2 linked regions of the Puniceicoccus vermicola genome follow. The protein of the gene in region 2 binds, or shares a complex with, the protein of the main gene of each other region. Links are inferred from orthologs where the notes say so. Each region holds a gene or a part of one and is shown on either strand. Other genes may lie near its edges.

Region 1 (3,960 bases), on a different replicon or contig from region 2:
AGAACTAATCTCGATCAAGTAGGCCCCACGGGGCGCGGCCCCGGAAATTTCAGTTATTCCAAACTCTTTTCGAGAAGACACGAAAACAGAGCCGTCACCCAAACAACCCCTTGCGCAAGCCAGTACCAATAGACAGCCCTTTCCAGTCACTCCCACGCAACGGATGAGGTCTTCGCGCTCGCTTCCCTTCCGGTTCGTTTTCTAGAAACTTGTTCACAAAGTCTTCCGATCCCAGCACCATCCCGTCCGAAAAATAGCGAACCCGGCACCGCAAAACCACCGAAAGAGGCAACTTCCCCTTCTCCTCTTGCAAAACCCGCACCGCTTCTTCGTGGGAAATCGATGCTTTCCCTTCTTTCTCACCATCACCAGCCCCATACAAAGTCTGCCGATACCCCGCCAGGTCCTTATCCACAACAGAAAGCCCGGCCCGAGCCAACCGCCCGCCCCCAAGCGCCTCCGCATACCCACAAAATCGATAATCCTTAGGATCCGCAACCAACCCCGCCCGAACCGCGTTCAAGTCGATATAGGCCGCTACCGTTCTGAGTGCCCACCGACCCCCTTCCACCAGCACACTCTTAAAACGTGCCGACCAAAGCGGCCCAAACCGATCCCGCGACCGATTGAACCAAAGCGTAAAACGGAGCTTCAGAGTCCGCATAAACTCCGAAACATCATGCATCCGGCGGGTCAGTTCCTTACGCAACTCCCTCCCATCAAGAAAGTTATCCTTCAAATGCCCCTCCAAAACCTCAGCAGGCATTGGATTCCAAGGAGTAGGCTTAGGATACAGCTTGCGATACCGACGAACCAACTCCGCATCCGGAACCTCCGTCCCTGCTGGTGGCACCTCCACCAAAATATGAAAATGGTTCTTCATCACCGCATAAGTAACCACCCGAACCCCGGAAAACTCAGCAACCTGCCATATCATTTTCCGCAAAACCTCCCGCTCCCGGTCGCCAAAGAGAGCCTCCCCATTCACCGTCCGACTCATTAGATGATGATACGACAACCGATCCGATTCTCTGCGTCTTAATTTGCCCATCCCCAAACCAACCCCGCCCACTGAGCACCGTCAAACATATTTAGAACAGTTATATAAATTCGAATCATTCCGACAATCGAATCTTTTATCGACATCCCTCATTCCGGCGTCCAAAAACCATGGCCGGTTCAAATTCTCTAAAGGGTTGCAGATAAGGACGGAAGCCTCCTACTATCCACCTTTGCAGCGATTTGCCGAACCATTAAACAATTCAATAAACCCAACAAAGGAAACGCTTTGGACATCGATCAGATCGAAAAACTCGTCGAACTCATGAAGGACAGTGACCTGTCTTCCATGGAAATCGAAGAGGAGACCTTTCGTATTCGTCTCGCTCGCGAGAAAGAAATCATCGCCGTACACGGTGGTGGTGGCGCAAGTGCTCCCGCACCTCTGCCGAGCCCGGCTACCAGTGCTCCGGCTGCTGCTGGAGGAGCTTCTGCTCCCGAGCCCGAGGAAAAGGGAATTGTTTACGTGAAATCTCCCATGGTGGGAACTTTCTACCGTGCTCCTTCGCCGGACAGCCCTCCCTTTGCGGAAGAGGGTGGTAAGGTTAAAGCCGACTCCGTCGTTTGCATTATCGAAGCGATGAAAGTCATGAACGAAATCCAATCCGAAGTGAGTGGAAAGATCGTCGAGATTCTCGTGGAGAACGGCGAACCTGTCGAATTTGGACAGGCCCTGATGAAGGTAAAGGAAGGCTAATCGCCGAGGTATGCTAAAAAAAATCCTCATCGCCAACCGCGGGGAAATTGCCCTTCGAGTGATTCGTGCCTGCCGAGAGCTGGGCATTGAGACTCTCGCGGTTTACTCTGAAGCCGACGAACAGTCGATCCACTGTCAGGTGGCTGACGATGCTATCTGCATCGGACCGGCCGCCAGTTCCGAGAGCTATCTGAAGGCCGACCGGATCCTCAGTGCGGCCGAGCTCGCCAACGTCGACGCGATTCACCCTGGGTACGGATTCCTGTCCGAGAATGCTGATTTCGCCGAACAGTGCGAAAGCTGCAACATCAAGTTCATCGGGCCTTCCTCCAACACGATCCGGATCATGGGCGACAAGGCCTTGGCCCGGGAAACCGTGAAGGCTGCCAAGGTTCCGACCGTTCCGGGGAGTGCTGGGGCGATTCAGGACGACAAGGAGGCGCTGAAATTGGCCAAAGAGATCGGATTTCCGGTTATCATTAAAGCCGTTTCCGGTGGGGGTGGACGCGGAATGCGCGTGGCTCACAATGCCGTCGCCTTTCAACGGGAATTCGAAAGTGCCCGCAACGAAGCCGAAAAGGCTTTCGGGGACGCTTCCGTCTACGTCGAGAAGTTCATTCAGGATCCGCGCCACATCGAGTTTCAGATTCTCGCCGACGAGCACGGCAAGATCGTCCACCTCGGTGAGCGCGATTGCTCTGTGCAACGCCGTCACCAAAAGGTGATCGAAGAGGCTCCTTCTCCTTTCCTCTCTTCCGACCTCCGTCGCAAGATGGGCCGGGCCGCGGTCAAGGCTGCTGAAGCGGCGAACTACCAGAATGCTGGTACAATCGAGTTCCTCGTCGATAAAAACGGAGATTTCTACTTCATCGAGATGAACACCCGGATTCAGGTGGAGCATCCAGTTACGGAAATCGTCACTGGAATCGACCTGATCAAGAAGCAGATTCAAATCGCTTCGGGCGAGCCCCTCGGAATCGAACAGAAGCAGGTCCGCATCAGTGGCAAACACGCCATTGAGTGCCGTATTTGCGCCGAAGATCCGTCCCGTAATTTTGCCCCTTCACCGGGTGAGATCAAACTCTACTTCCCTCCCGGTGGCCCTGGGGTTCGCGTAGATTCTCATGTGTATTCCGGCTATCCGGTCCCCCCTCATTACGACTCCATGATCGGAAAACTGATCACGTACGGAGAAACTCGTGAGGAGGCAATTGTCCACATGAACCGGGCACTGAAGGAATATCTGATCCGCGGCATCAACACCAACATTCCCTTCCTCCAAGCAATTGTCAGCGACCCGGTATTCCGCCAGGGGCAAACGACGACCCGCTACGTGGAAGAATTCCTGGCCCGGACTCCTCGGTACCTTCTCTCTCCCACTCAACCCGATAAAGTATAAACGCTATGGAACAACCGAACTCATCCGATAACGAATCCACTGTCCCATTTGTCTCCGAGGAGAGTTCGACTCTTGGCGAGATTCGGATCAACCATAGCGTCGTCGCCAACATCGTTCGAATCGCGACCCTGAGCGTCCCTGGAGTTCACTCCGTGGGCGGTGGCCGATTCGAGGGCATTACCGAGATGTTTGCCAAGCGTGAAGGCGAACGGGGTGTGCGCGTCAGCGAAGACGAAGGCGGGACCTACGAGATCGACATCCGCGTCATTCTGGATTTCGGAGTTGAGCTGGCCCGCACGGGCGGACAGATCCAGCAGACCGTTCGCGAAGAAGTTTCGAAGATGACGAGCAAAGATGTCGCTCGGGTAGATATTACCATCGACGGCGTCCATGTTCCTGAAGAACCAAAGCAAGAATCGGGACAGTGGACTGGCTAAAACCATAAGCCATGGAGGAAAAAATCAAAAGCTGGTTCACCGAGTTGGTGGGCACCGACTTCCAGTTTCTGGCGCAGAGAGAGTTCCAGTTTATCGTGGGGGCCGCTCTGGCGCTCCTTATCATCCTCCTCATAATTCGGTACCGCCCCGGACGTCGGATCCGCGCCTTCCGAGGGGAAACGGGCCGGGTGGACATTTCCCGCCATGCCATCCACGAACTGGTTCGTTCTGCATGCGAGCAGATGCCGGAAGTGTACAAATCCTCGATCAAAATCAAGGTTCGCCGGAAACTGAGCATCACGGTTCGCATTCGACTCGAAAGCAAAGCTTATCTACGGGATACAGCTTCATTCCTACAGGCCCACCTC
Region 2 (3,606 bases):
GCCTCCGGAAAACTTGCCCCCGCGCGAATCGGGGCCCTCCTCGAAGAAAAGCAACGGACTCCCGAGGTCCATACCGCTCCCGCCTGCGGTCTCTTTCTCGACGAGGTATTCTATGAGGAGGATGACCTCTCCTAAGCTCCAGAAATCCGCCTTCTCCCACTGGGCCAAGTCTCTGCTGGACCTCTTCTATCCCCGCAATTGCCTCCTTTCCGGAGAACCCCTCGGCGACGGCGAGTTTCTCTACCTGACCGACTGGGTTTCCCGCCGCTTGCCCGTCATCCGCGATCCCCGCTGCCCCGTCTGTGGGCACCCGTTCTTCGGCGATATTGAAGAGAGCCCCGTCTGCCAACATTGCGAAAACCTGCGCCCCGTTTTCCGCCAAGGCCGCTGTGGCTACCTTCTCAAACGGGATACTCGGACAATTCTTCACTCCTTTAAATATCGCAAGAAGGCCTATCTGGCCCCGGACATCGCCCTCCTTCTCGCCAAGGCCCCCGGCTTCCTCGAATTTATTCAGGATGCGGTGATCGTCCCAGTCCCCCTCCACCCGAGAAAACTCCGGAAGAGGGGCTTTAACCAGACCGAAGAGATTCTCCGTCACCTCGAACCCCATGTGCCCGGAGGACTCAATATCCGTCCACTGCTTCAAAGGCTCGTCGACAACGATTCACAGACGCGGGCCGATCGGCAGGAGCGGATGAAACGCGTGAAAGGAGCCTTTGGGATCGCTCCCAACGCAGAGATCCCCGATTCTCAGACTCGCTGCCTCATCTTTGACGACGTTTTCACCACCGGAGCGACTCTCAATACCTGTGCTCAAATCCTTAACAAAGCGGGAATTCGGCAAATTGATGTCGCTGCCTTTGCACATGGATAAAAAATTCCTCGCCTCGAAAAGCCGCCGTCGTCTAGCGTAGTAAGTTAATCCTTTCCCTAATACATGGCACTTTTCAGCAAACCGAACTATTCCCGAGTCACCGTTAATCGCAAGGACATCCCCAAGGGGCTGTGGACGAAATGTCCAAAATCCGGCGAAATCATCTATAATAAGGAGCTCGAGCAGAACCTGATGGTGGTGCCCAAGAGCGGCTACCACTTTCCACTTCCCGCGCCAGCCCGCATTGATTCTCTGATCGACGAGGGGACCTGGGAAGAAAAAGACAACGATCTGGTATCGGTCGATCCTCTTCAGTTCCGTGGCCCCTCCTCCTCCTATCCGGAGAAGCTGGAGCAGTATCAGAAAAAGACTCAGCTGAAGGACGCCGTTCTCTCGGGTCACGGTGAACTCTCCGGGATTCCGGTGAACCTGGCCGTCATGGATTTCCGTTTCCTTGGTGCCTCCATGGGTTCGGTAGTCGGAGAAAAGATCACCCGTGCGATTGAACGTGGGCTCGATGAGAAAACCCCGGTCATTATCGTCTCCACATCCGGTGGAGCCCGCATGTACGAAGGGATTCTCAGCCTCATGCAAATGGCCAAGACCAGCGCCGCTCTCGGCAGACTCGCCGAAGCCCGCCTGCCCTACATTTCTATCCTGACCAATCCCACGATGGCTGGCGTCATGGCCAGCTTCGCCTCATTGGGAGACCTGATCGTCGCTGAACCCGCAGCCCTAGTCGGTTTTGCCGGTCCTCGCGTCATCAAGGAAACCACGCAGCAAGACCTACCGCCCGGCTTCCAAACCTCCGAATTCCTTCTCGATCACGGGCTGATTGACCAAATCATCCCCCGTCTAGAGATGAAGGCCCGTCTCACCCACTTCCTCACCGCCTTCACCGGCCGGAAGCTCGAAGAGACCGCCGCCTCCTAAAAAAGGCTTCAGAGAAAAAGCGTACCACAGGCTGCCAGCCTGTGCGTTCATCACAGGGCGAACCAACCCTCCGAAAAGTTCTAGCCGCTGAACAGGCCAGCCGAGGAAAAGTACCACAGGCTGCCAGCCTGTGAGGATTCCTCCAAAGGATCCCTTCATCTCGGGGGAGACCTCCTTCCCCTCCGCGCGGAGCGTCAACTCTTCGCGAGCCTCTCAGGGGATACGCTGAAACCCAGTCCTCAACCCAAAGCTTCCAGCCGCTCCTGCAACTTCCGGATCCTCTTCGAATTCTTCGCAAAGATCACCGCGGCGACCGCAAACAGGCAGAGACCGAATCCAATGCAGAAGATTGAGGAAAACGAGAATGAATTCAGAAATCCTCGAGAGCTCCCTTCGGAGTTTTCCTGGACCCGACGGACGGTCTCAAACCCGATGATCTGAACAAACAGACCAAACCCGACCAGCGGGAGACAAAGACGCATCCGCCAGTCTCCGAGGCTCTGCTTCTCCTCCTCCAGCCACTGACGCTCCGACATCCCCGACTGATCCCCGTCAAAGGTGTCACCCGAAGACGTTTTCAGCTCCTTCAGAATTTGCTTCTGTTGCAGTTCGGTGTGCGGATCTCCGTAGCTCATAAACTGATCCTATGCGAATTCCTCCCTGCGGCAAGCTTGAGTGCGAAACTCGTCCCTGAGCAAAGATGTTTGAAAGCCCGGCGGGATGGCGTCAGTTTTGCGTTATGAGAATCGCGAGAATCCTTACGGTCGGCGGCCCGACTTATGCAGTTCAACACGCCGGGGGAGGATTTTCCCGACTCGAAGGAGACCTCTTCGGAGATCTACACGATACGGGAGAAGCGATCGAAGGCTCACTCCTCACCCCGCTCGTTCCCCCGACCATCTACTGTATCGGACTCAACTACCGGGCCCACGCCGAAGAGACCGGGAAAAAAGTGCCGGAGTTTCCTGTCGTCTTCATGAAATCCCCAACCGCCCTGCAGCACCCGGAAAAGCCGATTATCCTCCCTGACGAATCCGTCACCCAGACCGTCGACTACGAAGCTGAGCTCACCGTCATTATTGGGAAGGACTGCAAGAACGTCTCGCGCGAGAAAGCCCTCGAGGTAGTCTTCGGCTACACTTGCTCCAACGACGTCAGTGCCCGCAATTGGCAAACCCCACGCGGAGGGGGACAGTTTTGCCGGGCCAAGACTTTCGACACCTTCTGCCCTCTCGGCCCCGTAATCGTCACCGCAGACGAAATACGAGATCCGGGACAACTCCGGCTCTCGACCACTCTGAATGGAAAGACCATGCAGGACTCCAAAACCGAGGACCTAATTTTTGACGTCCCAGCCCTCATCGAATTCTTGAGTAAGGATACCACCCTCGCCGCCGGAACCATTATTCTCACCGGCACCCCTCAGGGAGTTGGGGTCGCGCGGGATCCAGCCGTCTACCTCAAGGATGGAGATGTCGTCGAAATTTCAATCGAAGGAATCGGCTCCCTCCGGAATCCCGTTCAGGCCAATTAATCGCGAAACTGGCACCTACTCTGACGACGACGGGGAGCTTTGTTCTCTCATACCGAATTTAGTAAGTTTTGACCGTTATGGTGCAGCGCAGAATCGAAGCAGCGCAAGGCGCAGGGATCGGATTCGTATCGAGATACGCTCCGATCCCTGCAACGCCGCGACCTTCGATTCTGGGCGCATCCCCCCTGGGACGGGCGGGAAATGAGCCTGAGCAGCGTTAGCCCAAATGGCACGGGTCGCAGACCCACCTCCAACTGGGCCG

What was found. The genes of interacting proteins can lie anywhere in the genome.
Region 1: the proteins of accD (region 2) and accC are in contact, whole or in part, in a solved structure (PDB 8UXZ), measured with the Escherichia coli proteins. The link is inferred for Puniceicoccus vermicola from one-to-one orthologs.

The regions. Positions count from the first base shown.
Region 1 is NZ_JACHVA010000033.1:9,983-13,942, forward strand. Bases 1,125-3,960 are described here. They hold accC (acetyl-CoA carboxylase biotin carboxylase subunit), read left to right. Parts: upstream 1,125-1,766; coding sequence 1,767-3,155; downstream 3,156-3,960. Other genes in these bases: accB (acetyl-CoA carboxylase biotin carboxyl carrier protein), read left to right, coding at 1,289-1,756; H5P30_RS02565 (Asp23/Gls24 family envelope stress response protein), read left to right, coding at 3,161-3,592; amaP (alkaline shock response membrane anchor protein AmaP), read left to right, coding at 3,604-3,960. Also shown: H5P30_RS02545 (hypothetical protein), read left to right, coding at 1-8; H5P30_RS02550 (transposase), read right to left, coding at 95-1,000. UniProt on the Escherichia coli protein: This protein is a component of the acetyl coenzyme A carboxylase complex; first, biotin carboxylase catalyzes the carboxylation of the carrier protein and then the transcarboxylase transfers the carboxyl group to form malonyl-CoA.
Region 2 is NZ_JACHVA010000138.1:22,260-25,865, forward strand. The notes cover bases 1-2,875. They hold accD (acetyl-CoA carboxylase, carboxyltransferase subunit beta), read left to right. Parts: upstream 1-940; coding sequence 941-1,810; downstream 1,811-2,875. Other genes in these bases: truA (tRNA pseudouridine(38-40) synthase TruA), read left to right, coding at 1-135; H5P30_RS19630 (ComF family protein), read left to right, coding at 122-877; H5P30_RS19640 (hypothetical protein), read right to left, coding at 2,050-2,445; H5P30_RS19645 (fumarylacetoacetate hydrolase family protein), read left to right, coding at 2,550-2,875. Also shown: more of H5P30_RS19645, read left to right, coding at 2,876-3,344.